DNA from 3 places in the Shewanella sp. JNE2 genome. Region 2 is predicted to be linked to each of the others. Evidence: predicted binding sites of a transcription regulator. Region 2 holds the regulator's gene; each other region holds the start of a gene.

Region 1 (7,985 bases), 1.4 Mb from region 2:
CTAGGTGATCTAAATGGGCCGCGAAGTCTTTAGGCCCCATAAAGCCTGTTACGCGTAAATCTTCTCTTTGCTCGCCCTGTTCATTAAACATCAAGAGCGTTGGCAATCCAAGCACATTGTATTTTTCTAAAAGAGCGACATCCACAGCATCCGTTTTAGTCACATCGGCTTGCAATAACACTATTTTATTCATGCGATTTAAGACTTCTGCATCCTTAAAGGTTATGGCTTCAAATTCTTTACAGGCAACGCACCAATCAGCATAAAGATCTAACATCACAGGTTTGCCTTCGGCCACTGCCGCCGTAATTTCGCGATCTAGATCTTCTACTGACTTAATGCGTTTGAAGCCATGGGATTCTTCGGACGTCACCGCGACGCCCACAGGATGATGGCTAAAACCAAAATGCCTCATTACTGATTGAAAACCATAGGAGAAGCTAGCGAGGAGAGTCAGCATTAACAGTACCGAACGGACAGTCTGTTTCCAGTTAAAGGTGCTCAGTTTGTTTTGGTGCATCAAGTAGCCAGTGAAACTAATGCCCCAAAGTGACCAAAGCACATCGGAAATGACGCCAGTCCAAATACGGCCAAGCATCACAATGGACACTGCTATGAGAAGGAAACCAAACACGGTTTTAATGATATTCATCCATGCTCCAGCGCGCGGCAGCAATTTACCGCCAGAGGTGCCAATGATCAATAAAGGCACGCCCATTCCCATGCTGAGTACGTAAAGCGCTAAGAAGCCTTGGAGTAAATCACCCGTTTGCGCCACATAGACTAATGCGCCTGACAGTGGAGCCGTTGTACAAGGAGATGCCACTAGACCCGAAATCACCCCCATCAAAAATACGCCAACTAAGTTGCCACCCTTTTGACTGTTTGATACCGAGTTCATTTTTTCCTGCCAGCGTGATGGCAGTTTTAAATCATAAAGGCCAAACATCGATAAGCTAAGAACAAAGAACAGGATAGCCAATACCACTAACACAGCAGGATGTTGGAGTGCGGCCTGATATTTCATCCCGGCTGAAGCGACAACTAAGCCCAGAAGTGAGTAAGTAATTGCCATACCTTGTACATAGGCCATGGACAAGGTAAAAGCTTTTGCCGTTGAGAGTTTTTGTCCTTGGCCGACAATAATGCCAGACAAAATGGGGTACATAGGAAAGACGCAGGGCGTCAGTGCTAAACCAATACCTAAGCCAAAAAAGATCACTAAGGTCCAAATTAAGCTGTCGTTGGATAGCATTTGGCTTAGGGTGTCTTGTTGAGTGATAGGTTGGGTGGTTTTATCTGGACTGACTGCTTGAGTCTTTGTCGCGTCACCATTGGCTAGAATACCGTCGTTGGCAGCTACGGCTTTAAGGGACACTTCGCGCTTTGTGGGCGGATAACATAGTTTGCCTTCGGCACATCCCATAAAGGTAACAGTGAGTGTACTATTTTCATCGGCTTGCTTTAGGCCAACAGGAATATCTACATAGGTGTAATAGACTTCTTGTTCGCCAAAATATTCATCGGTATGGGGTTTACCCTGGGGTAAGGCGATGGTGCCTAATTCGGCACCATTGACGGAGAATACCAGTTTATCGCGGTACATATAGTAACCGTCGGCGATAACCCAATTGAGTTTGACTTGATTTCCTTCCTGCTTGTAATCGAAAACAAATGCCTTATCGACGGGCATTAGTTCTGGTTCACTTTTTAAAAAACCAAAGGTGTTTGCTAAAACGCCCTCGCTATAGGTTAACGGAGCGAGGAGCAATAAAGAGGTTAAGATAAGGCTAAGTAGTTTTTTCATGGCTGCGTGTTATCTTTTATCCAATCTAAGTAAGCTGGTAGCCCGTGAGTCACAGGTACGGCAATTATTTCAGGTACTTGATAAGGGTGGAGTGTTAGCACAAGTTGTTCTAACTCGGCATAACGATTTTGTAAACATTTAATGTGTAAGCTAATTTCTTGCTCTTCACAGATTTTCCCCTCCCACGAATATATAGAACGAATAGGCGCCGATATATGCACACACGCGGCAATACGCGACTCGATTAAGGCGCATGCTAAGGTGTTGGCCAGTGACTCATCTGGGCAGGTAGTGCTCACCACTAAATATTGATCTTGCATGGTATGGGGTATCGTCCCTTAACAATCTTAAACTTCACTTAAGCCCGTTGGGGTAAGCTACTTTACGTGTTTTCATGGTCTCATACATTAACGCGTTAACAAAAGGGTGAGCTAAATTACATTCCGATGTGGACTATGCTCGTACTGATGACTTGATTTAAGACCGGACAACCCCCATTTAGTTTACAGTGATAGTGAGATAAAAACGGATAATCGGATAAAAACGGATAGTGAGATAAAACTGAGGTCGGTATGTTATTCATTCTATTTTTACTTTTTGTGCTGATCCCTGTGGTTGAGCTATCGGTGCTAATACGTGTTGGTGAAGTGTTAGGAACGTGGACCACCATTGGCTTAGTTCTCTTTACCGCGATACTTGGGGTATCTCTGGTGCGCAGCCAAGGGATCAGTACTTTAATGCAAGTGCAACAAAAGCTCACAAGGGGCGAAGCACCTGGGCAAGAAATTGTCGAAGGCATGATGCTAGCGATGGCGGGTGTGTTGTTGGTTATACCCGGATTTGTAACGGATTTTATTGGCTTATTGCTTTTAACGCCGTTAACTCGTCGCCCTATTGCTGCTTTGGTCTTTAAACGTATGCAGTTACGCGTGGTTGCGGGATTGCATGGTGGAATGAAGGGCGGTTTTGGTGAAGGGCCATTTAGTCAGCATACACAAGACCCGGGATCTAACCCATTTGGACACTCGCCTTTTGAACAGGATAAACCCGCTCAGGGAAATACCTACGAGGGCGATTTTGAGCATAAAGAGGATCCTCTCGAGCACAAGCCAAGGATCCACCAAGTTTCAGATAAAGACATAGATCCAAAGGAGCCTAAGATTTAGCTGTCAGCTTTGTCTATCGCGGTGATAATACAGTTACGGCCAGCGCGCTTAGCGGCAAATAGCGCATCGTCAGCAGCCCGTAAACATCGTTGATAGTCTGGATGCCCATCATACATTGCTAAACCAATACTGACTGTAATTTGTAGTTGTTGATTGTGTGGCAGTAAAAAGGTTTCACGCTCAACTTTGCGTCGGATATTTTCAGCCGAGAGAGCCGCTTCTCTGACGTTTATATCGACTAACAACATTAGAAATTCCTCTCCACCGAGGCGAAATAAATAATCTCCACCTCGACCTGTATTACTCAGTAATGCCGCCAGATGTTGCAATACAAGGTCACCGCCTTCATGTCCATAGGAATCATTTACGGTTTTAAAATGGTCAATATCAATAGCAAGTATCGCAAATTGACTTTTATTACGCCGACTATAGCTGACTTCTTTCGTCATCACTGCGGGGAGAAATTTTCTGTTTAACAACCGCGTAAGAACATCACGACCAGATTCAACCTCTCGATTTTGCTCAAATAAAAGATCAAGATAGTAACGGATAGATTTAGATTGCTCGCGCAATTCACGAAGGCATTGGAGCTTTTTGGTATCGGCTTGTAAGGAGGGTAATGCTAAAAGAGGTAGCAACACATTATCAATATGGTTAATACCGTCATTAATCAGTGTTATCTCCTCCGCGCCCGCAAAAGCGTGCTCTGCTTTATGGCGAAACCATAAACCAAACTCAGAAGAATATAATGGCTGAAGTAGCGCTGCATCAACACCACTTGCGCAATCAAACATGACTTTGTTTTCCCAATCTAGGAACGCGGCACGTTGTTTATCTTTTTCATGGGCAATGTTTTGTGCAATAGCATGTAAGCGATAGGCTTCCTCTGAGCGGGAATTTCGCTCATGTGAGTTAGAATACGCTTGGCTCATTATCTCCATTGCCAAATCAATCAAGATACTTGCATGGGATGCAAGTGCGTGACTGGTTAACTGGGTGATTCTTGTTTTTAGGTAGCGAGCGCCATTGAGTACTAAGTGTACTGGTACACCAATTCGGGCGTGAATTTCACCAATTTTTATCTGTTGTGCAACGAGTGCTTGAATATGCTCGGTCGTCTGACTTTGAAACATATCCGTCAACCATTGTTGCATTGATGCTTTTAAGCGTTTTTGTACTAAATCATTAGACAAGAATTCAGATGCTGAACTGTCTTGCATCATCGCTTGATAAAAAGTATCGCTAAGGGCATGTTGATTTTGATGAATAAGGTGCTCTAGTTGCCCTGCATCAGATCTGGAGAGGTTGTTGACTAAGGCAAGCCATTCAGCAGTATATTTTTCGGTGCCGATAGTTGGCATGAGCATAATCCTTACTTCACTTGTTCTTGCGGTGTTGTATTTAAAGGTAGAGGGTTATTGCTGAAATTGCGCCTTTGCAGCTTCCACTTTGGCGAAGTCTAAACCGAGCTCCAGTACCGCCTCTTTGATCAACGCAGGCTTTTGCATTACCAGCGCCATAAGCTGCTGTAATTTTTCAGGTGGGATCCCCAACTGACCAATCGTTGCCATGGCAGCAAACGGATTTTCTGTTAAGGTTTGGAATAGCGCATTAATTTTGGCGTCGCTGATATTGTGCTCTTTTAAAATGGCAATAATGGGATTCATTGTATTACCTTGCTGATGTCAATACGAAATAGGCTCTGATGTTATCACAAACTGCTTGGTGAGTGTGAAGGGAGGGCGAGGGGATAACATACAGTAAATATAGATGAAGGAAAGTGACCTATAAAATTCTGCAAATTATCCCATGTTAATAAATGGTCCAGTAGGTTATTTAATCAGCTTTAATAGTGCCTTAAAGCGTTCACCTTGGGCTTGGTGTTGTAACTCAAATAGCAATGATTCCACATTGGTGAGTAGCGCGCCTTTATTCGTCATCATTTGTATACCGAGTTGCTTGTTAGTCTCACTTCGTGATGAGACAGCATCTGCGACTAAGTGCACCAAATATTGGTTCGCTAGTAAATCACAGCAGGTTTGATAAACACACACATGGGTTTCTATCCCTGCCAAGATGATTTGTTTACGTTCAGTTTGAATTAACGCTTGCTTAAATTCATCACAGCGCCAACCGCTAAAATGTGCTTTGGCGATAGGCATGTTGGTTTTTTCAAGCAATGTTTGTAATTCTGGGCTAGTTGCGCCGAGTTTATCTGGGAGTTGCTCTAGCCATAAAATGGGGATTTCAAACAACTGCGCGCCTTGAATTAAGGTTTGGAGTTGCTGGTGGAGTTGTTCACTACCTTGCATAATCTGAGCGAGTTTTCCCTGCACATCCACGATGACAAGCACACATTCTTCGGGTTTTAACATTGTGCTTTCCTTTTGCATTTTAGTTTATGACGGCGTTTTTTTCATATCACGCTGTATCAGTAAACCCTAATTCCCCACGGTTACCAATAGGCATAAGGTCGAATAGTTCTGCACTTAAACAGATCACTAAAAGAGTGCGTTGCTAAGTGTTATGCACAAATGTGGTGCATTTTTAAGCGCAACATAAGGTCTGTTTGTATTAAATATATTATAAATCAATATATTAAATTATTGGCCTGATGATTGAATTACCTTTGATACAAGTTAATAACAATCGTGTTTTTTGGAGGTCAGGATGAAACTAGTCAGCGCTATCATCAAGCCATTTAAGTTGGATGATGTTCGTGAAGCTATCGCCGCAATTGGTATTGAAGGTATGACGGTGACCGAAGTTAAAGGTTTTGGCCGTCAGAAAGGGCACACAGAGTTGTACCGTGGTGCTGAATATCAAGTAGATTTTTTGCCGAAAGTAAAATTAGAAATTGCCACAAAGGCTGAAAATCTCGACATGCTGATAGAGGCTATTACCACAGCAGCTCATACGGGAAAAATTGGCGACGGTAAAATTTTCGTCGTTGACTTAGAACATGCTATCCGTATCCGTACGGGTGAACTCGACTCTGAAGCGCTATAAGGGGCTGATAATGGAAGAATTAACAAAATTAGGCGTTACAGTCACAGAACTACGCTTTGCACTTGATACCTTTTATTTTTTAATCTCAGGTGCTTTGGTCATGTGGATGGCTGCGGGGTTTGCCATGCTAGAAGCGGGCTTAGTACGCTCAAAAAATACTACTGAAATTTTAACTAAAAACGTGGTTCTTTATGCAATTGCCTGTGTGATGTACCTCTTAGTCGGCTACAACATTATGTATGTCGATAATACCGAGGGCGGTTGGATACCCTCCATCGGCACTTTAATCGGTTCACAATCTGCTGATGCGAGCCATGCGTTAGAGTCTGACTTCTTCTTCCAAGTGGTGTTTGTGGCAACGGCGATGTCAATCGTTTCAGGTGCAGTGGCTGAACGCATGAAGTTATGGGCGTTTCTTTGTTTCGCCATCGTCATGACTGGGGTGATTTATCCTATTGAAGGGTATTGGACATGGGGCCAAGGGTTTATTGCCAAATTAGGTTTTGTTGACTTTGCTGGTAGCGGTATCGTGCACATGACAGGCGCTGCGGCGGCGATTGCAGGGGTGTTATTACTCGGTGCTCGTAAAGGTAAATACGGCCCTAACGGTCAAGTCAATCCCATTCCTGGTTCTAACTTACCCATGGCAACCTTAGGTATGTTTATTCTGTGGATGGGGTGGTTTGGGTTTAATGGTGGCTCTCAACTTATGGTGTCTGATGCTGAAAACGCAAGTTCAGTGGCAAAAGTGTTTATGAATACCAATACTGCCGCGGCCTTTGGCGCTATTTCTGCCCTTATTGTATGTAAAATGATTTGGGGGAAAGCAGACTTAACAATGATTTTAAACGGTATTCTAGCGGGTTTAGTCGCAATCACTGCCGATCCTTTATCTCCTTCATTTTTAATGGCGGGCGTCATTGGCTTGGTTGCTGGTGGTGTAGTGGTGTTCTCCATTGTCGGATTAGATCGCGTTAAGATTGATGATCCTGTCGGGGCTATTTCAGTTCATGGTGTGGCAGGTTTTCTTGGTCTGATGTGCGTACCTTTATCGAATGCTGATGCAACCATTACGGCACAGCTAACTGGTGCTGCGATTATCTTTGCTTGGGTATTTTGTTCCTCATTTGTCGTATGGTCTATTATCAAAATGACTATGGGTATTCGAGTTTCTGAGGAGGAAGAATATAACGGTATGGATGCTTCCGATTGCGGTATCGACGCTTATCCTGAGTTTGTGACAGTAAAAAATGCCAGCTAAAAACTCACTGATATGACTTGATGCCATAACAAGATCAGGGGATAGTAAAGCAGAGCTTAGTGCTCTGCTTTTTTATGGGGTTATTTCAGTGGCTCTTGCGCTCTAGCATGTAGAATTGAAGAAAAGCATCTTGTTGCAAATTAAGGAGTGACCGATGAACTTGATTGCAAATACTGTGCGGCGTTCTGGCTTACTAAGTCTTATCGCCATTAATATATTGTTGGCTATGCCTGTAGTGGCTGGGGAAGTGGTTGTTACCCGTTCGAGTGAGCCTTTCGACGCTTTTGCTGTCCGCGATCAAGTGCTTAAAGATTTTGAATGGCAAGAATCGCTTCGTCGACAGGAGCAGATCCAAATCTTAGAGGCTTTGCCCATTGGTTGTGTTGCTGTGATAAAGCCCTATCGCCATTTCTCCTGTGGTGAGAGCGCGTATCGACCCTATCATTATCAGCAAAGGGAATTATATATAAAAGTTGATCCCCCTAGAGGATAAGGGTTTTAACTTCACCATGCTAAAAATGGTTATCTTTCACAATGAATTAGGGGAGTATTCTTATTTAGGGCTTGAGCCGAATTCATTTTTTGTAACTATTTTATAACGTTTTTTCTGCCATTTGTTATAAGCTCAAATAAGCGCTAATGGTGTGGGAGGACGTATGTCGAAACTATTCCGAGCTGTCTATTTAACTGCTTTTTTAGGCGTTGCACTTGTCCAATTATGTGCCTGTACGACTGTGACTAC
Region 2 (7,985 bases):
TTAAAACGGCGCAATGAATCGCGCCGTTTTAATGTATTACCACCTTTCGATGGTATGACTATATGACATCCTCTTTTATGCTAATTCATTAAATAGAGGGTGGCTAAACCGAGAAAGGCGAAAAGCCCTGTTACATCTGTGACTGTGGTTAATACCATACCGCCAGCTAGCGCGGGATCGATTTTGAGTCGTTTTAATATTAGCGGAATGCTGGCACCCGCGAGCCCTGCGACTGTCATATTGATTAGCATTGCCCCCGCAATTAAGCCGGCGAGTGCGGTATCTCCTTTCCAAAGGGATACGGCAACAAAGACCAGTATTGACCATAGCAAGCCATTGAGAAATCCAATCGCCAATTCTTTACCAATAAGCCAGCGGGCATTGCTTTGGCCAATATGCCCAAGCGCTATAGCGCGAATGACTAAAACAAGGGTTTGATTACCCGCGACACCACCCATACTCGGAACTATGGTCATTAATATCGCAATAGTGGCAAATTTTTCGATAGTCCCTTCAAACATACTACTGACAGAGGCCGCAAGTAGGGCGGCAAACAAATTGATGGTCAACCAAAGTGAGCGACGAAAGGTACTTTTTAGCACTGGTGCAAAGGTATCTTCATCATCGTCCATGCCTGCCATTCCCATCATAGAATGTTCGGCATCTTCACGGATAACATCGACGACATCATCAATCGTGATCCGGCCGAGTAGTTTGTTATCGCTGTCCACAACGGGCGCGGATACCCAATCGTGACGCTCGAATAATTGGGCGACTTCACTGTCTGACATACCCACTGGAATGCTCTCAATGTCAGGATCCATAATATTACGGATAGGCGTGTTGGGATCGCAGGTGAGCAGATCGGCAAGTCTGACACCGCCGAGGACTTTATCCTGTTTATCGACCACATATAGGGTGTCAGTGGTATCGGGGAGGTTACCCCTTTGCCGCAGATAACGCAGTACAACATCGATATTAACGTCTGGCCTTAGGGTGACGGTATCTGTATTCATCAAGCTGCCAGCCGTCTCATCAGGGTAGGACAGTGCTTGCTCCACTCGTTGACGATTCTGTAGGCTCATCGACTGTAATACTTGTTTATAAACCGTATCTGGTAGACTTCGCAGAATATAGGCGAGATCGTCCGTATCCATACTCGCAGTCGCCTTTGCAACTCGTTCTGGACTCATGGTGCTGATCAGCGGATCTTTCAACTCTTCACTCAGTTCGTCAAGAATCGCCCCTAATTGTTCCTGATCAATTAATTGCCATAGGACTTGCCTTGCCTTTGGTGGTGAAGATTCGAGGATTAACGCGATATCCGATGCCGCCATATTCTGTAGCATTTGCCGCACATGGACAAACATACCGCTGCTAAGGGCTTTGCTGAGCTGGTCGAGGCGATGTCCGACTTGATGACTATCTGAAGCTTCTACGGGCATTTGTCCTCCATAATATGGTGAGGGAAACGGATAATTAGCGACTATTTTCACTGAGTGTGAATATAGCCTAGTCAGAGTAATGGGTTTGATCAGCGGACGCAGGGGACATATTGTAATTGAGCGTCACAGGGAACGTCGAGTCACAAATGAGTACCGATTGAGTACCAGTGAACGGTACAACGGGAATAGGTTAAGTGTAACTTTGCTTAAGATCAGCAGGCTTCGTCAAATTTAGCATCGATTAATGCGCAAATAGCATCAAGCGCGAGTTCTGCATCTGGGCCCTCTGCAATTAGCTTGATGGTTTTCCCCATACCCGTTTCAAGCATCAAAAGACCAAGCACACTTGCCGCTGAGGCTTGTTTATCGCCTTGTATTAACGTTATTGTTGCATCAAACTCAGAGGCTAACACCACCAATTTTGTGGCGGCGCGGGCGTGTAAACCGAGCTTATTACAGATGGTAATCTGACGTTCAAGCTTTGGCATGATCTAGCTCTCGATGGCGTACATTGACCTTATGTTTACCATTACTAAATCGCTTCGCTAATTGTTCTGCCACATAAACCGATCTGTGCTGTCCACCTGTGCAACCAATCGCAATGGTTAAATAACTGCGATTATTACGCTCAAGGTGTGGTAACCAGGTTTCTAGTAAGTTTTCTATCTGCCAAATGAACTTGTTTACCAGGGGCTGGCGATTCAAAAACTCAGCCACAGGTTCATCTAGGCCTGTCAGTGGACGCAATGCTAACTCCCAATGGGGGTTAGGTAAAAAGCGCACATCGAACATAAAGTCGGCTTCTGTAGGCATGCCATTTTTAAAGCCAAAGGACTCAAAGTAGATGACTAATTCTTTATCAACGCTACCAAGAAGAATTTGTCTGACTTGATCGCTTAAATCATAGATATTTAAATTTGAAGTATCTATGTAGTGATCTACCAGTTTGGACATAGGTTCGAGCAGTTTGCCTTCAAGTTTAATGGCTTCTTGTAGGGATACTCGACTTTTAGATAACGGGTGCAGGCGGCGCGTTTCACTGTAGCGTTTAAGTAACACTTTATCGCTTGAATTGAGGAAGAAGCTGGTAATCTCCGTCCCTGCTGGCAGGTTAGAAAGCTGCTGAACCAGCACTTTATCTTGCTCTGGCATATTACGAACATCGACACTAATGGCGACAAGATCGTTACTGCCTTTGAGTTGCTCAAGCAAACTGCCTATTAGTGGCAAGGGAAGGTTATCGACACAGTAATAGCCGAGATCTTCAAGCACCCTAAGTGCGACAGATTTGCCTGAGCCAGAGCGGCCTGACACTATGACCAGTTTCATCCAGTGATTACCTGATAGAGTTCCGTTTCATCATGCGTCTTACGCAGTTGTTTTAATATTTGTTTATCACTTAGCTTTTCTGCCATGCACGACAACGTGCTTAGGTGCTGTTGGCATTGATCCGCCGGCACAAGCAGTGCAAACAAAATATCAACAGGTTGCTTATCGATAGCGTCAAAAGCTATCGGTTCCTCACATTTTACGAGTATTGCAATGGGTTGTGTAATATCGGTTAATCGACCATGTGGAATGGCGATACCGTTACCTATACCTGTGCTCCCCATCTTTTCGCGCGCCACAAGGCTTTCGAAGATCTCTTGAGATGAGAGGGTGGGGTACTGGGCAGCGGCTAAGTCACTGATGAGTTCCAGTACCTTTTTTTTACTGCCCGGAGTGGCGCAGGTAGTGCACTCCGGCCTCAGTATGGTACAAAGTTCCATTATTAGTGTTTTGTTAACTTCTCTTTGTGTTTAATAACCTGACGATCAAGTTTATCGATCAGGACGTCTATGGCAGCATACATGTCAGTATGCTCTGAAGTTGCAAAAACTTCACCACCGGTGAGGTTGATTCGCGCTTCGGCAATCTGTTGCATTTTCTCAACATTGAGCACAACGTGCACATTATGGATCTGTTCGAAATGGCGTTCAAGTTTTGAAAATTTTTCCTCTACATATGCCCGTAACGATTCAGTAATCTCGATATGGTGTCCAATGAGCTTTATTTGCATAGAAACGTCCTCCGATATCCATAGTAGGCTATAAACTTTTACGCTGATTGGAAGGGGGAATAAGCATTGCTTCTCGATACTTCGCAATGGTTCTGCGCGCAACATTTATTCCCTGTTCTGCCAGAAGTTGTGCCATCTTGCTGTCGCTTAATGGTTTTTTCTGGTTTTCCGCGGCAACCAGTTTTTTAATAAAGGCTCTGATTGCTGTGGATGAGCACTCACCGCCATCGTCAGTCCCGACATGGCTTGAGAAGAAGTATTTTAGTTCAAAAAGTCCCTTAGGGGTATGTATGTATTTTTGAGTTGTGACCCGTGAGATGGTGGACTCATGCATTTCAACCGCTTCGGCTATATCGTTAAGTACCATAGGTTTCATAGCTTCTTCACCGTACTCAAAGAAGCCTTGTTGGTATTGAACGATACAATTGGCCACTTTGAGTAAGGTGTCGTTACGACTTTCTAAGCTCTTGATAAACCATTTGGCTTCCTGCAGATGGCCACGAATAAATTGGCTGTCTGCTTGGCTTTTTGTGCTGCGAGCCATGGCGGCATATTGCTGGTTTACATTGATTTTGGGCATGCAATCTGGGTTGAGTTCTACCACCCAACGGCCATTTTTCTTCGATACCGACACATCTGGGATCACATATTCTTCATCCATCGGTGTGATCAACAAACCTGGGCGAGGGTTCAGCGTTTGTATCAGTGCGATACCATCCCGAAGTTCATCTTCTTTCAGTTTGGTTTTACGCATTAACAGCCTAAAATCGCGAGCAGCGATCAGATCTAAATGATCTTTGATCAACATGCGGGCATTTTCGAGATGTGGTGTGTCCGGCGAAAAATGGGATAGCTGGATCAGTAAACATTCGCTGAGATCTCTTGCTGCAACACCAACAGGATCAAAGTGTTGGATACGTTTAAGTACAGCTTCGACTTCGTCTAACTCAATCTCATGATTTCCCATCGCTTCGAGAATATCTTCAGTACTTTGGGTGAGATAGCCCTGATCATCAATGGCATCAATAATGGCAGTGGCAATGGCAAGATCGGTTTCAGAGAAGGGGGTGAGGTTTTTTTGCCATTCTAAATGTTCATGCAGGCCCTCGCTGGTTTCCCCCTGAAAGGGCATATCGTCTTCTCTACTGCCACCCGAACCTGAGTTGGGTGAGGCGGTAAATACTTCATCCCAAGTGGTATCCATGGGCAGTTCATCTGGCATAGATTCTTTGGTCAAGGATTCTGCGGTATCAACAGTGGAGCTATCTTGTTCGGGGGGCAGTGGGCTTGATTCGCTGAAATCGGTGTCTGATAAATTCTGGTTGCGTTCTGTAGGTGCGTCAAATTGCTCATCTTCCAGCTCAAGAAGAGGATTAGAGTCTAAGGCTTGCTGGATCTCTTGTTGTAATTCCAATGACGAGAGCTGCAACAGACGAATCGCCTGTTGTAACTGTGGCGTCATGGTTAACTGTTGGCCCAGTTTGAGCTGGAGTGACGCTTTCATGTTACCGCTGATCCCTACGTTATTATTTTTGAATGAGGCCGCTTGTTATCAGTGAGTGGAGTCTAGTCGCGATAATTTTAGGCTATAGACTCCGCTGGAGTAACTATAGCCTGAATTGTTCACCTAAGTACACAGCCCTAACTTGCTGATTGTCTAAGATCTCTGCAGGAGTTCCCTCGGCAATCAGGTTTCCATGACTTACTATGTAGGCATGTTCACATACGTCTAATGTTTCTCGGACATTGTGGTCTGTGATAAGTACGCCTAAGCCACGACTCTTAAGTTGTTCGATAATTTTTTTGATATCGATGACGGAAATCGGATCAACGCCCGCAAAAGGCTCGTCGAGTAGAATAAACTTTGGATTGGCCGCGAGGGCGCGGGCAATTTCAACTCGGCGACGTTCACCCCCCGAAAGGGACATACCTTGGCTATCGCGAATATGGGTAATATGGAACTCTTCGAGTAGGTGTTCCAGTTCTTCTTCGCGTTCTTCGTCTTTTAGCTCTTTACGGGTTTGTAATACCGCCATGATATTGTCGTGAACGGTCAGCTTACGGAAGATACTGGCTTCTTGTGGTAAGTAACCAATTCCTTTGCGGGCGCGAAGATGCATAGGGTCTGCAGTTAAATCATCATTGTCGATAAAAATATGGCCTTTATCGCTTTTTACTAACCCAACCACCATGTAAAAGGTCGTGGTTTTACCTGCACCATTTGGGCCGAGTAAGCCAACAATTTGGCCGGTTTTGACTGTCAGACTGACGTCTTTAACAACTTGGCGGTTTTTGTAGCTCTTCGCGAGATTTTGTGCTCTTAGGGTGATTTGGGTCATTGAGAATCCTGCTCTTTCACAGGTTTATCTGCGGGTGTTTGGGTTTTGAGATCATCCTGATAGTTTTCAGGTTGGATGATAGTGATCACGCGATCATCACCACTCCCTGTGCTTTCTGCGATCAGTTTTTGTTGAATGATGTTGTAACGAATGAGGTTACCTGTCACTTGACTGCCCGCTTGATCGAGGGAGGCCGAACCTGTCAGTGTTAATGTTCTTGTCGCCATTTCATAGCGAATTTCTTTAGCACTGGCGGAAGCAGGGCGACCATCATCTAATATTTGGGTGTAAGTCGCGGGGTTGCCCGTTGCAACTAAGATTTTGCTGGTTTCACCATCGGCAGAAAAGGCGCGAAGCTGGGCCGCTTGGATTTTGATTGAACCCTGTGTGACTTCTACTGGGCCAAAGAAGATGATTTGGTTGTTTTTGATATCTGCGGTTTGGCTAACGGCTTTAATTTTAACTTCTTGCTGCAGATCTGCGACTTTTGCATAAACGCTCATGCTCATTATCAGCATTAAGCTGGCAAGTAATATCTTATTTTGCTTCATAGGTTCCTACTACCTGACTGGTCAATTGGACTTCCTGCGCGTTCAGGTCCGCATAAAGGCCTTGCCCTTGGATATTAAAATCTTTCCCTGTGACGTAAATGATACGGTCAGAGGTCATTATCATAGTGTTTAGATCAAGTTCTAAAAAACTAGTCGATAAGGTTTGTATCGGCTCTTCAGGGCTAATGGCATCGATAATAACATTATTTTCTAATACAACCTTGCCTGTTTCTTTGTTGAGTTGTCCTTGATCCGCTCTGATCTGCCATTGTGCTTTGCCTTGGTCAGGATAAACAAGATATACAGGTTGAGTGAAATAGGTTTGGCTTTTTAGTTCATAGTGTTCCATGTGCTTGGCGGTGACACGGCTATTCACTTGACCTTGTTCATTAAATTCAATGCTACGCAGATCTTCAATAATGTAATCGGGACTATCTTGGTTATTCAAGCTGCTGTCTGTTTCGTTACCCCGCTTTTGTTGTACTTGCCAGTAGAGAATGAGGGCAGTACCAAAAAAGGCAATGATAGCGAGGGTCACACGACTCATATACTCATCCCGTGGGCCGAAGTGAACTTATTTTGGCTTAACAGCAGTAAATCGGTTAATTCCCGTAGCGCGCCATGTCCGCCGTTGAGGTTGGTGACAAAGTGTGCCTGTTGGCGGACATAGGGATGACCATCGGCGACACATACTGCTAAACCTACCGCGCTCATCACCGGAAGATCGACAATATCATCCCCGATGTAAGCCACTTCTTCTGGGATGACATTATAGTGTGATAGTAGGGCTTGATAAGGCTCGAATTTATTATCAACACCTTGATAAATATCTGTAATGCCTAGGGCAGTCATACGATTGGCAACAATCTTAGATTGGCGACCTGTAATAACTGCCATGTTAAAACCGCTGGTCAGTAGCGAGCGAACACCATAACCATCACGGGTATGAAATGCCTTAAGTTCTTCACCTGCATTACTTAAATAAATGCGCCCGTCAGAAAATACGCCATCAACATCACAGATAAGCAGTTTTATTTTTTGTGCTCTTTGCCAAACATCATCGCTGATAGGGCCGTAAAATCCTTGCTGTGGCATTAAATAACTCCTGCTTTAACCAAATCGAGCATATTAAGTGCTCCGATAGGATGGTGATCTTTGTTTATCACGATTAAACCATTAATATTTTTACTATCCATAACTTGTAGTGCTTGAGCCGCAAGTGCGCTATCGGTAATTGTGATGCAATTGCGAGTCATCACATCGGCAATTGGCGTTGTACGTAGATTCACTTCTGCATCAATCACCCGACGTAAATCGCCATCGGTGAAAATGCCCACTAATTTATGCTGCTCATCAATAACCGCCGTCATACCTAAGCCTTTTTTGGATATTTCATAGAGGGCTTCGGTGATACAAATATCGTGATTGACAAGTGGTAACTCGTTACCGCTGTGCATAACATCGCGGACTCTTAGTAGCAATTTTCGGCCCAGTGCGCCACCTGGATGCGACATGGCAAAATCTTCGCGAGTAAAGCCTTTGGCTTGTAGTAGCGCAATAGCGATTGCATCACCCATCACGAGGGTTGCCG
Region 3 (7,985 bases), 670 kb from region 2:
GGTGTTTGTGAATACGTTTAGATAAATCCCCTTGAGCTATGCTTGCGAGCGCGCCATTGACTTGGGCCAAAGGGGTGAGCATAGCTTTGGAGGTAAAGAAGGAAATAAAACTCACCATAACGATAAATACCAGTGTGAGCACAATCGCTAAGGTTTGACCCTGTTGAATATCATTACTGGCAATGGTTTGCAGATTGCTAAATCGGCGGTCGGCTAAGGTGATTAATTTATCTAAGGCAAGGTTATTAGCATTAAAATCTTTGTCGGCATTTTGATAATGTTGTTCAGCTTGTATTTGTGCCTCAACGACCCTTTTTTGTGTTTGATAAAGTTCGGCGGGTGTCGCGAGTAAAGAGGAAATAATGGCGAGTTGTTGTTCAAAAATGGATAGCAAATCTAGGGTATCTATTCCCATCGTTTGTTGTTTTAAAAAGCTAAAATTGGTATTGAGATTACCCAGCAGTAAACCAACATCTTGTTGGTGGGAATCAATTGTATTTACCGTTTTAGTGTGTGTAAGTTCTCCCATAGTATTACTTAAGGTGTAAAGCATATCGTCGATACGTGTACCTGTACCGATAATTTCTTCGAGTAAGACTGGATTGTCTGGCAGGGCAATTGTTTCCAGATCGATCATGGCATTACTGGCTTGAGTTTTGGCTTCATTTAGCTGGTTAAAAAGTTGTTGATAAAGCAGTTTTGCCTGTTCACTGGCGAGTTTAGCTTCAAACATGGCCTGAGTTTGCTGTAAGTAAGACTGGTATTTTACTTGCGCTTCTTTCAATGACGTTTGCATTTGCGGTTGATCTACAACCCTCTGCACTAATTCATTTTCGATATTTTGGTACTTTCCCTGCAGGGCGGTAAAAGCTTGTTTGCTTTGAGTTAAAGCAGAACTGTCCTGTTGGCTATAGGCGAGTGTCGCCAGCCGTGACATTTTGAGTAACACTAACTGCAAACTGTTACTCTGTTTTTGTACTGGAACCGCTAAGGTTTCAATATTTTGATAAGCCATTTGCACTTGGGTGAGTGAATAATAAAAAAAGCCACTTCCTGCAATAAGCAGGGCACCTATAGCGCTAAAACTTAAGATCATTTTTTGTTTAATGCTGAGTGTTAACATAGGGCTTATTGCCTCTTGCTAGTGCCGTTTCTAGGTGGATTTATTTAGCATCCTAGGGCATTAATTATTAGGGTGCTGTTTTTATTGATATATTCATTTAAGTGTAGCAGAGTTCTACAGGAGTAAAGTTGCTCACTTTGTTTTCAGTTTAATGGGCGTGAAAGGAGAGAAATGAAAACGGTAATGTTAGGTGAGTCGGCCGTAGTGCCAACAAAAATTATCTGTGTTGGGCGGAATTATGTGGATCATATCCATGAGTTAGGCAATGAAATACCTGAGGATATGGTGGTATTCCTAAAACCTAATTCAGCGATAACGACCGAGCTTCACTCACAACATTTGGGTGAAACGCTGCATTATGAAACTGAACTTTGCTTTATGTTCCTGCATGGTCGTTTTAGTCATGTTGCAGTGGGTTTAGATCTCACAAAACGTGATTTGCAAACTAAGTTAAAAGCTAAGGGATTGCCTTGGGAGCGAGCAAAAGCCTTTGATGGTGCAGCGTTATTCAGTCCGTTTGTGGCGATTGATGATGCAGAGGCACCGCTGCATTTCACCTTGAGTATCAATGACAAGCTAGTCCAAGAGGGGCATATCGATTTAATGATTTACAAACCTCAAACCATATTGTCCGAGCTACAGGCATTTATCAGTCTCGATGAGGGCGATATTGTGATGACAGGCACACCCAAGGGCGTGGGAAGTATTCCCGCTAAAAGTGTATTTAACGTCACGCTGAGCCGTGGCCTGCAAGCGGGTGCTGAACCTTTGCTCGAATATCAATGGCTGAGTGTTTAGCGCCTGATAATATTATGTTGCACGAAGCCGAGTGACTCACCTGTTTGAGTCATTCGCCACAACTCAAGGTGTTTAACAGCACTTATCTCTGTGCGATTAATGTTGGATAATTACAGTCCTGCAACGGCTTCCATATCGAGTTCGATATCAGTGCAGCCTTTAGCGCAGAAGATCCCCGCAGTTTGTTCCGCTTTTACCTGCTCGGGTAATACCACTTTTAGCGTTTGCTTACAGCTTGGACATTGGACTGGTTTACCTTTAAATACCCGTTTAATCAGATTTTTCTGCTCATTGAATGAAGCAGCAGTAGTTTGGTTCAATACGGTAAAAGGGCTAGTCGAGGCTGTCGTCATTGGTGCGAAAATCCTTAGCGAAAGGTTAAATAAAACCACATTGTTCGAGTTAATGTGCCATCGATGATGGCTGTGAATGACGGTGATTATAACGTCAATGAGTGTAGTCGCTAAGTCACGACTATCTATAAATTGACATTTATTTCCCCCCGCGGTTGCGCAATTTTTGCGATATTTGCTGAACTTTGGCTGACTAATACAAAAATAAACTCAATTTCAGTTCATTCATAGGTTTGTTTTTCAGTGCTATCTGTAATACTGCTTTTGTCTACAAATTGGGGTGATACTGCTGCAAACTGAAATGAAATTTAAAGGTGACTGGGGGAAATAATGAGTACGTTTGTAAAGTTAACCATAGCCGCAACAGTCGTCGTACTCGGCATACTTGCCGCGGGCATCTATCGTTTTAATATGACGAATGATGATGTGTTTATGGTCGTGGAAGATGGCCGAGTGATGCCATTTGATGATGCGATGGCTCTAGAGAATGCGAAGGCACAAGCTAATCGTGTTGACATTAATGAGACAGATCTTGTCGTACCAAGTGAGATAAAACCAGTTGCCAATGCATCAGAGGTGATGCTGAAACTGTTTACGCTTAATACTGCTAACCCCTTTGAAGTACATTTACCCGAAGGACATAAACCTGTGGCATTAACGCATTTTATTAAAGTTAAGCAAACAGAGTTTGCCATTGGCGACTACCAAGGCGGTGACGTCAAGGGACGAGTATTGCTCGATTATATGCGCATTACGCCGCTTAATTTTGATCCCGCATTAGAGCCAGACACACAGAGTAATGCTCCTATTCAATTGGATTTGAATGCGCAAACAATGCCCTTTGTTGCGCCATTTATTGTGACAACTCAAGGTTCAGGGGTGTTTTGGTATCTTGGATTATTTAATCTCGATTATGAACACTCCAGTTTGAAGCATTTGGGGAGTGTTTTGATTGGAGATAGGATTGAGGTTGATAATGTTGAACCTGTTTATCCCTTTGAGTCACCTTATAAAATCGCCGTTACCTATAGAGATAGGGCACCTAATCAACCTATGTCAGAAAATCCTGAAATCGTTAAAACCTTAGAACTGACAGTTACTGAAACGGGGATTAACTAGAGCGTGCGATGCGTTATGGGTATTTTTGCAGAGTGTGAATAGGGTCTGCTGCCAACAATAAAAACAAAACCCGCCTAGGCGGGTTTTGTTTTTGGACCGATAATTCAGTCATATAGATTGATGTTATTCATTTGTGAAAGCGCTGTTTTGGAGCTGATTTATCAAACCTTTTTAACTATGCTGATTTTATCAACCACCTTTTTAACATCGTCGGTGTTTTCAGCAATTTTTAGCGCGAGTTGACGCTCTGCATCGCTTGCGACTTCCCCTTTGAGAGTCACAACACCATCGGCAACATCGACGTTAATTTGGGTGCCAGAAACATCGGTTGAAAATAATAAACGGGTTTTGACAACGGTGGCGACTTTGGAGTCGGTCAAGGTTTTCATCACATCGCTGGTACCATCATCTTTACTCATTACGGTTAACTTGTTATCGACATCTTTTACCCCATCTAGGCTTTTGATAAGCTCCGTTGCAAGGGCTTTATCGACGCGACTTTCTACTTGTCCGGTTAAGGTCACATGACCATCTTTTACATCGGTCATAATGTTAAAGGAGTTCAGGTTAGTATTGAGTAACAGGGTCGTTTCTGCTTTACCATCAATCCAAGCATCTTTGGCTTCATTTTTCCAATCCTGAGCTGCAGCCACATTTAAGCTGATTGAACCGATAAGTAAGGTTGCTAATACTGTTGCTGTTTTCATGATGATATCCTCAGTTGTTGACTCAAGGATAGATATAGCGTGAATCGTGCCAATGTTTTTAACTCATTGATTTATATGTTTATATAATGATTTTATCTTTGATTTAGGCTTGTTGTAGAGGCCATTAATCGGTCTTTTTTACCGAATAAATGTAATTATTGCAGAGAGACCCTCGATGCAATTGACATGAAAAACCGCACAAGACTGTGCGGTTAGTAACTAGAGCGTTAAGGGTTATGAAGGGATTGCATGGCATCGCAACTGATTTGTAACCAAGCAGTGCCTTCGGCAAGTTGACATGTGAGATGTGGATGATGTGCTTGTTTTACTGCCCGCTTTAGTTGAGTTAGCACTTGTTGCTCGATCTCGATAAGAGCCGCAATGGCCACAGAGATTACGTGTTGTTCTAATAGCGTTTCAACTTGAGCATAAGGATTTATTTGTTGGTTAGTGATGTTACCTGTACTTGGATAGTCTTGCGGTAAGGATAGTCTGATTAATAGACGTTTATAGACAGAGGATTGCACCCTAAGAATACGTTGCAGGTTATAGTCATCGACCAGAGAGATCGCGCGAGTGTAGAACTCATCTCCCCTCTGGCAGAGTGTAATAATCCCCTCGCTAAGCTTGATATCGGCGCTGATATCAGTCTGATGTTGCACAACATTAGACTTCATAATCCATCTCCTTATGCCTGAGTCCGGCATTCTTGAGTTAATAATGTCAGTTTTGTTCAGCTACCATGCATATTCCGTTCTCGTTTTTAGTGGTAGATTAAAAGACTGATTTATAGAGCGATATTTTTAGTTAGTTCAGTTATTCGATTGGTATGTCGGAAACTATTACCATTGATGTTGTTAAAGTTTCACGGCTGGCATACAGTGGATCTTCATACACAGGAGTGAACTTAGCATGGCTCGACCAACACTTTTTTATCACCTACAGGATTTAGGTGCCGAGCAAGCACTTGTGCAACTTGAGGGTGCCTTACATTTTAATAAACTGCGTAGTATTGATGACTTACCTTGGCTTGCCCAGCTTGAAGCCAATCATGTTGATGTTGCAGTTATTGAGTTTCCTTGTCTTAGTCACGAGGACTATCTTGATTTAATGAAAAATGCAGCTATGTCGGGGATTGAGTTTATTTTTCTCTCCAATGGTCAGCCCAATCCCAATCTGGATAAGCTTATGGCGCAATATGCAGGTTATCATCTTCGCAAGCCATATGATATGTCACTGATAAGTAGTATTTTAATTGATTTTGCTCAGCATTTAGTCGCTAGTTCACCCAGCCGTTCAAGCCCCTTTTTAAGCGAGTTAGACCAATACGGTTTACTTGTCGGTTCGTCGGCGCCTATGCATAAGTTGTATCGCACCATTCGTCGTGTATCAGTCACCGACAGTAATGTATTAATTATTGGCGAGAGTGGTGTAGGTAAAGAGTTAGTCGCTAATACTATCCACTTAGCAAGCCCGAGAGTGAATGAGCCTTTTATTGCGATTAACTGCGGCGCTCTCAGTCCCGAATTGGTTGATAGTGAGTTATTTGGACATGTTAAAGGGGCTTTTACTGGTGCAAATCGGGATCATAAAGGGGTTTTTGAACAGGCGGAAGGTGGAACGTTATTTCTCGATGAAATAACGGAAATGCCTATAGAGCATCAAGTAAAGTTACTTAGAGTGCTAGAAAATAATGAGTATCGCCCAGTGGGGGGAGACAAAGTACTCCACTCAGATGTACGCATTGTGGCGGCAACGAATCGTGATCCTCTTGCGGCAATAGAGGCTGGGCTATTTCGAGAGGATTTATATTTTCGCTTGGCTCAATTCCCGATTAGAGTTCCACCATTAAGGGTTCGTGGTGAAGATATTATCGGATTAGCGCAGCATTTTCTGGCTTATCGTAATGTGGCTGAAAAGCAGTGCAAAGTTTTCTCAGAGGAAAGTCTGCGGATGATTGCTGCTAATCGTTGGACAGGCAATGTACGCGAGTTAAAACATGCCGTTGAGCGGGCTTATATTCTGGCGGATCAAGAGATTTTGCCGAGTCATTTGCAGCTAGAACAGGAAATTGATAACGCCAAAATTGCTGAGGAAGAAGTGATTATTCCCCAAGGGATGCGTTTAGATGATTTGGAGAAAATTGCCATTTATCAAGCACTAGAGTCCAGTAATGGCAATAAAACCGATACTGCTGAACAATTAGGGATTAGCGTTAAAACCCTCTATAACAAGCTCAGTAAGTATGAACAGCAAGTCGAGTCAGGTGAGCCTACTGCAAAATAATGAGTGTGTTTCAATATAGATGAAGAAGTGATTGACGTTGAGGCATCAAGACATCAAGGCATCAAGGCATTAATGCCACAGATGATTACAAGGTTGTTTCTTCGGTTATTTCTTGATAGGGAACAAACACCTTAAGGGATGCGGGTTGAACCTCAATGGTAAGATCCGCAGGCTCAAACACTTCGCCATCAATCACATATTTACACTTAGGCTGACTGCTAATGGTGACCTTTTTAGCGTGGGCGTGGTGGACTTTACTTAGGCGAGCTTGTTGAACTTTTAGATCTTTATGGCCTTCTTTAACCCACCCAGCGATTGCTAATTCGGCTAAGCCAAGCAAGGGGCCTTTGGGGTCATCGTCCGCATCCAACCAGGTAATATCGAGCAATCCATCGGTCATATTGGGTTCGCCATTTCCTTGTGCTAGCAAACTGGTAAAGGGGGCGGCATTGGCAATTACTAAGCTGTGGGTACGGATCGTTATCGGCGCGGCATCGTCCAAACTTAACGAGATAGTTAAGGTTTCTGCCATACTCATCGCTTGCCATAGACCATCGAGGTAGGCCAGTTGACCTAGGGCGTTTTTACGCTCGCGGTTTGCTGATTCAATCATTTTTTGCTCAAATCCAATGCCGACAAGTAACAACACTAACTCATCATTACAACGTGCGGTATCTATAGCTTGGTTGTGTCCTTGAATAATATTATCCAGCGCCTGAGAGATAGGAATTATCTTGCTGCCTAAACCAAATAGCGCATGACTTAAGGCGTTCGTCGTTCCTAAAGGAATAATCCCTAACATGATATCGGTATTCACAACTTCTGATGCGACCTCGGTTACCGTACCGTCTCCGCCACAGGCGATAACGATATCTGCGCCTGCACTGCGGGCCTGTTGAGCGAAGATATTTGCGGTTTCGTCTGCTGTTGTGAGAGTTAACGTCAGGTCAAAATAGGCTTTGAGTTCATCTTGGATTTGTTCGCTGTATTCTCGCCATTTTCCGCCGCCAGAGACTGGGTTGGCGATAATCCATGCTACTTTGTGGATGTTAATTTTCCCTTGACTGAGCATGCGCTCAAGCGCGCGTAATTGCCATTTGTTTAAGCCTGCGGTTTTGCGAACTTGCTTTATCTGTTGCAGTACTTCTACGAAGTGCTGTTGTTTATCTTTACAAACCAAATAAGCGGCGAGTACCAGCACTGAGCGGCCACGACCCATAGCACAGTGGATGAGTACCTTTTTATTGGCGCGCACTTGGCGGTGCAGCCAGTTAACGGCTTGATTGAGTTGGGCACTGGTCGGCACACTATGATCTAAGATGGGAATATTTAAATACTCAATATGATCTTCAAACTGTGACCAATCTAAGCCATCAAACTCAGCGGTGACATCCAGAATGGCAGTGATCTTATTGGCTTTAATCTTTTCCAGATCCGCAGGAAAGAGTCGACAACCGAGATACAGATGTTCATCTATCCTCTGCATCGATGGCACTGAATCACATTTTCTCGCCCAATGGTTATAGAGTCGGCAACCCAATAAAAAAGGGATAAAACCCCAGCGAATATACCAAGGAATAGTGCCATCTTGGCGTTTTC

What was found. Region 2 encodes sigma-54, which starts transcription at its own class of promoters, with help from an activator protein. Its sites were predicted from a motif close to GTTGGCACGNNNNTNGNNT; they were not measured.
Region 1: a site for sigma-54 is predicted at 5,579-5,597, ahead of MZ182_RS17255 (P-II family nitrogen regulator). Genes of this name have one in related genera too.
Region 3: a site for sigma-54 is predicted at 4,136-4,154, ahead of MZ182_RS06290 (BON domain-containing protein). Genes of this name have one in related genera too.

What each region holds. Positions count from the first base shown of each region.
Region 1 is NZ_CP096169.1:3,865,125-3,873,109, reverse strand. Features, by position in the region: gene MZ182_RS17285 (protein-disulfide reductase DsbD) at 1-1,807, opposite strand, end outside; gene cutA (divalent-cation tolerance protein CutA) at 1,804-2,127, opposite strand; gene MZ182_RS17275 (FxsA family protein) at 2,380-2,973, shown strand; gene MZ182_RS17270 (diguanylate cyclase) at 2,970-4,334, opposite strand; gene MZ182_RS17265 (DUF2999 family protein) at 4,389-4,640, opposite strand; gene MZ182_RS17260 (hydrolase) at 4,806-5,348, opposite strand; gene MZ182_RS17255 (P-II family nitrogen regulator) at 5,644-5,982, shown strand; gene MZ182_RS17250 (ammonium transporter) at 5,993-7,243, shown strand; gene MZ182_RS17245 (hypothetical protein) at 7,398-7,736, shown strand; gene MZ182_RS17240 (tetratricopeptide repeat protein) at 7,900-7,985, shown strand, end outside.
Region 2 is NZ_CP096169.1:722,467-730,451, forward strand. Features, by position in the region: gene mgtE (magnesium transporter) at 81-1,445, opposite strand; gene MZ182_RS03255 (HPr family phosphocarrier protein) at 1,658-1,933, opposite strand; gene rapZ (RNase adapter RapZ) at 1,920-2,774, opposite strand; gene ptsN (PTS IIA-like nitrogen regulatory protein PtsN) at 2,771-3,214, opposite strand; gene hpf (ribosome hibernation promoting factor) at 3,217-3,504, opposite strand; gene MZ182_RS03275 (RNA polymerase factor sigma-54) at 3,533-5,008, opposite strand; gene lptB (LPS export ABC transporter ATP-binding protein) at 5,112-5,843, opposite strand; gene lptA (lipopolysaccharide transport periplasmic protein LptA) at 5,840-6,394, opposite strand; gene lptC (LPS export ABC transporter periplasmic protein LptC) at 6,381-6,941, opposite strand; gene kdsC (3-deoxy-manno-octulosonate-8-phosphatase KdsC) at 6,938-7,489, opposite strand; gene MZ182_RS03300 (KpsF/GutQ family sugar-phosphate isomerase) at 7,489-7,985, opposite strand, start outside.
Region 3 is NZ_CP096169.1:1,393,888-1,401,872, forward strand. Features, by position in the region: gene MZ182_RS06270 (methyl-accepting chemotaxis protein) at 1-1,123, opposite strand, end outside; gene MZ182_RS06275 (fumarylacetoacetate hydrolase family protein) at 1,295-1,921, shown strand; gene MZ182_RS06280 (hypothetical protein) at 2,032-2,274, opposite strand; gene MZ182_RS06285 (hypothetical protein) at 2,605-3,393, shown strand; gene MZ182_RS06290 (BON domain-containing protein) at 3,555-4,100, opposite strand; gene MZ182_RS06295 (hypothetical protein) at 4,328-4,777, opposite strand; gene MZ182_RS06300 (sigma-54 interaction domain-containing protein) at 5,013-6,386, shown strand; gene MZ182_RS06305 (diacylglycerol kinase family protein) at 6,472-7,985, opposite strand, start outside.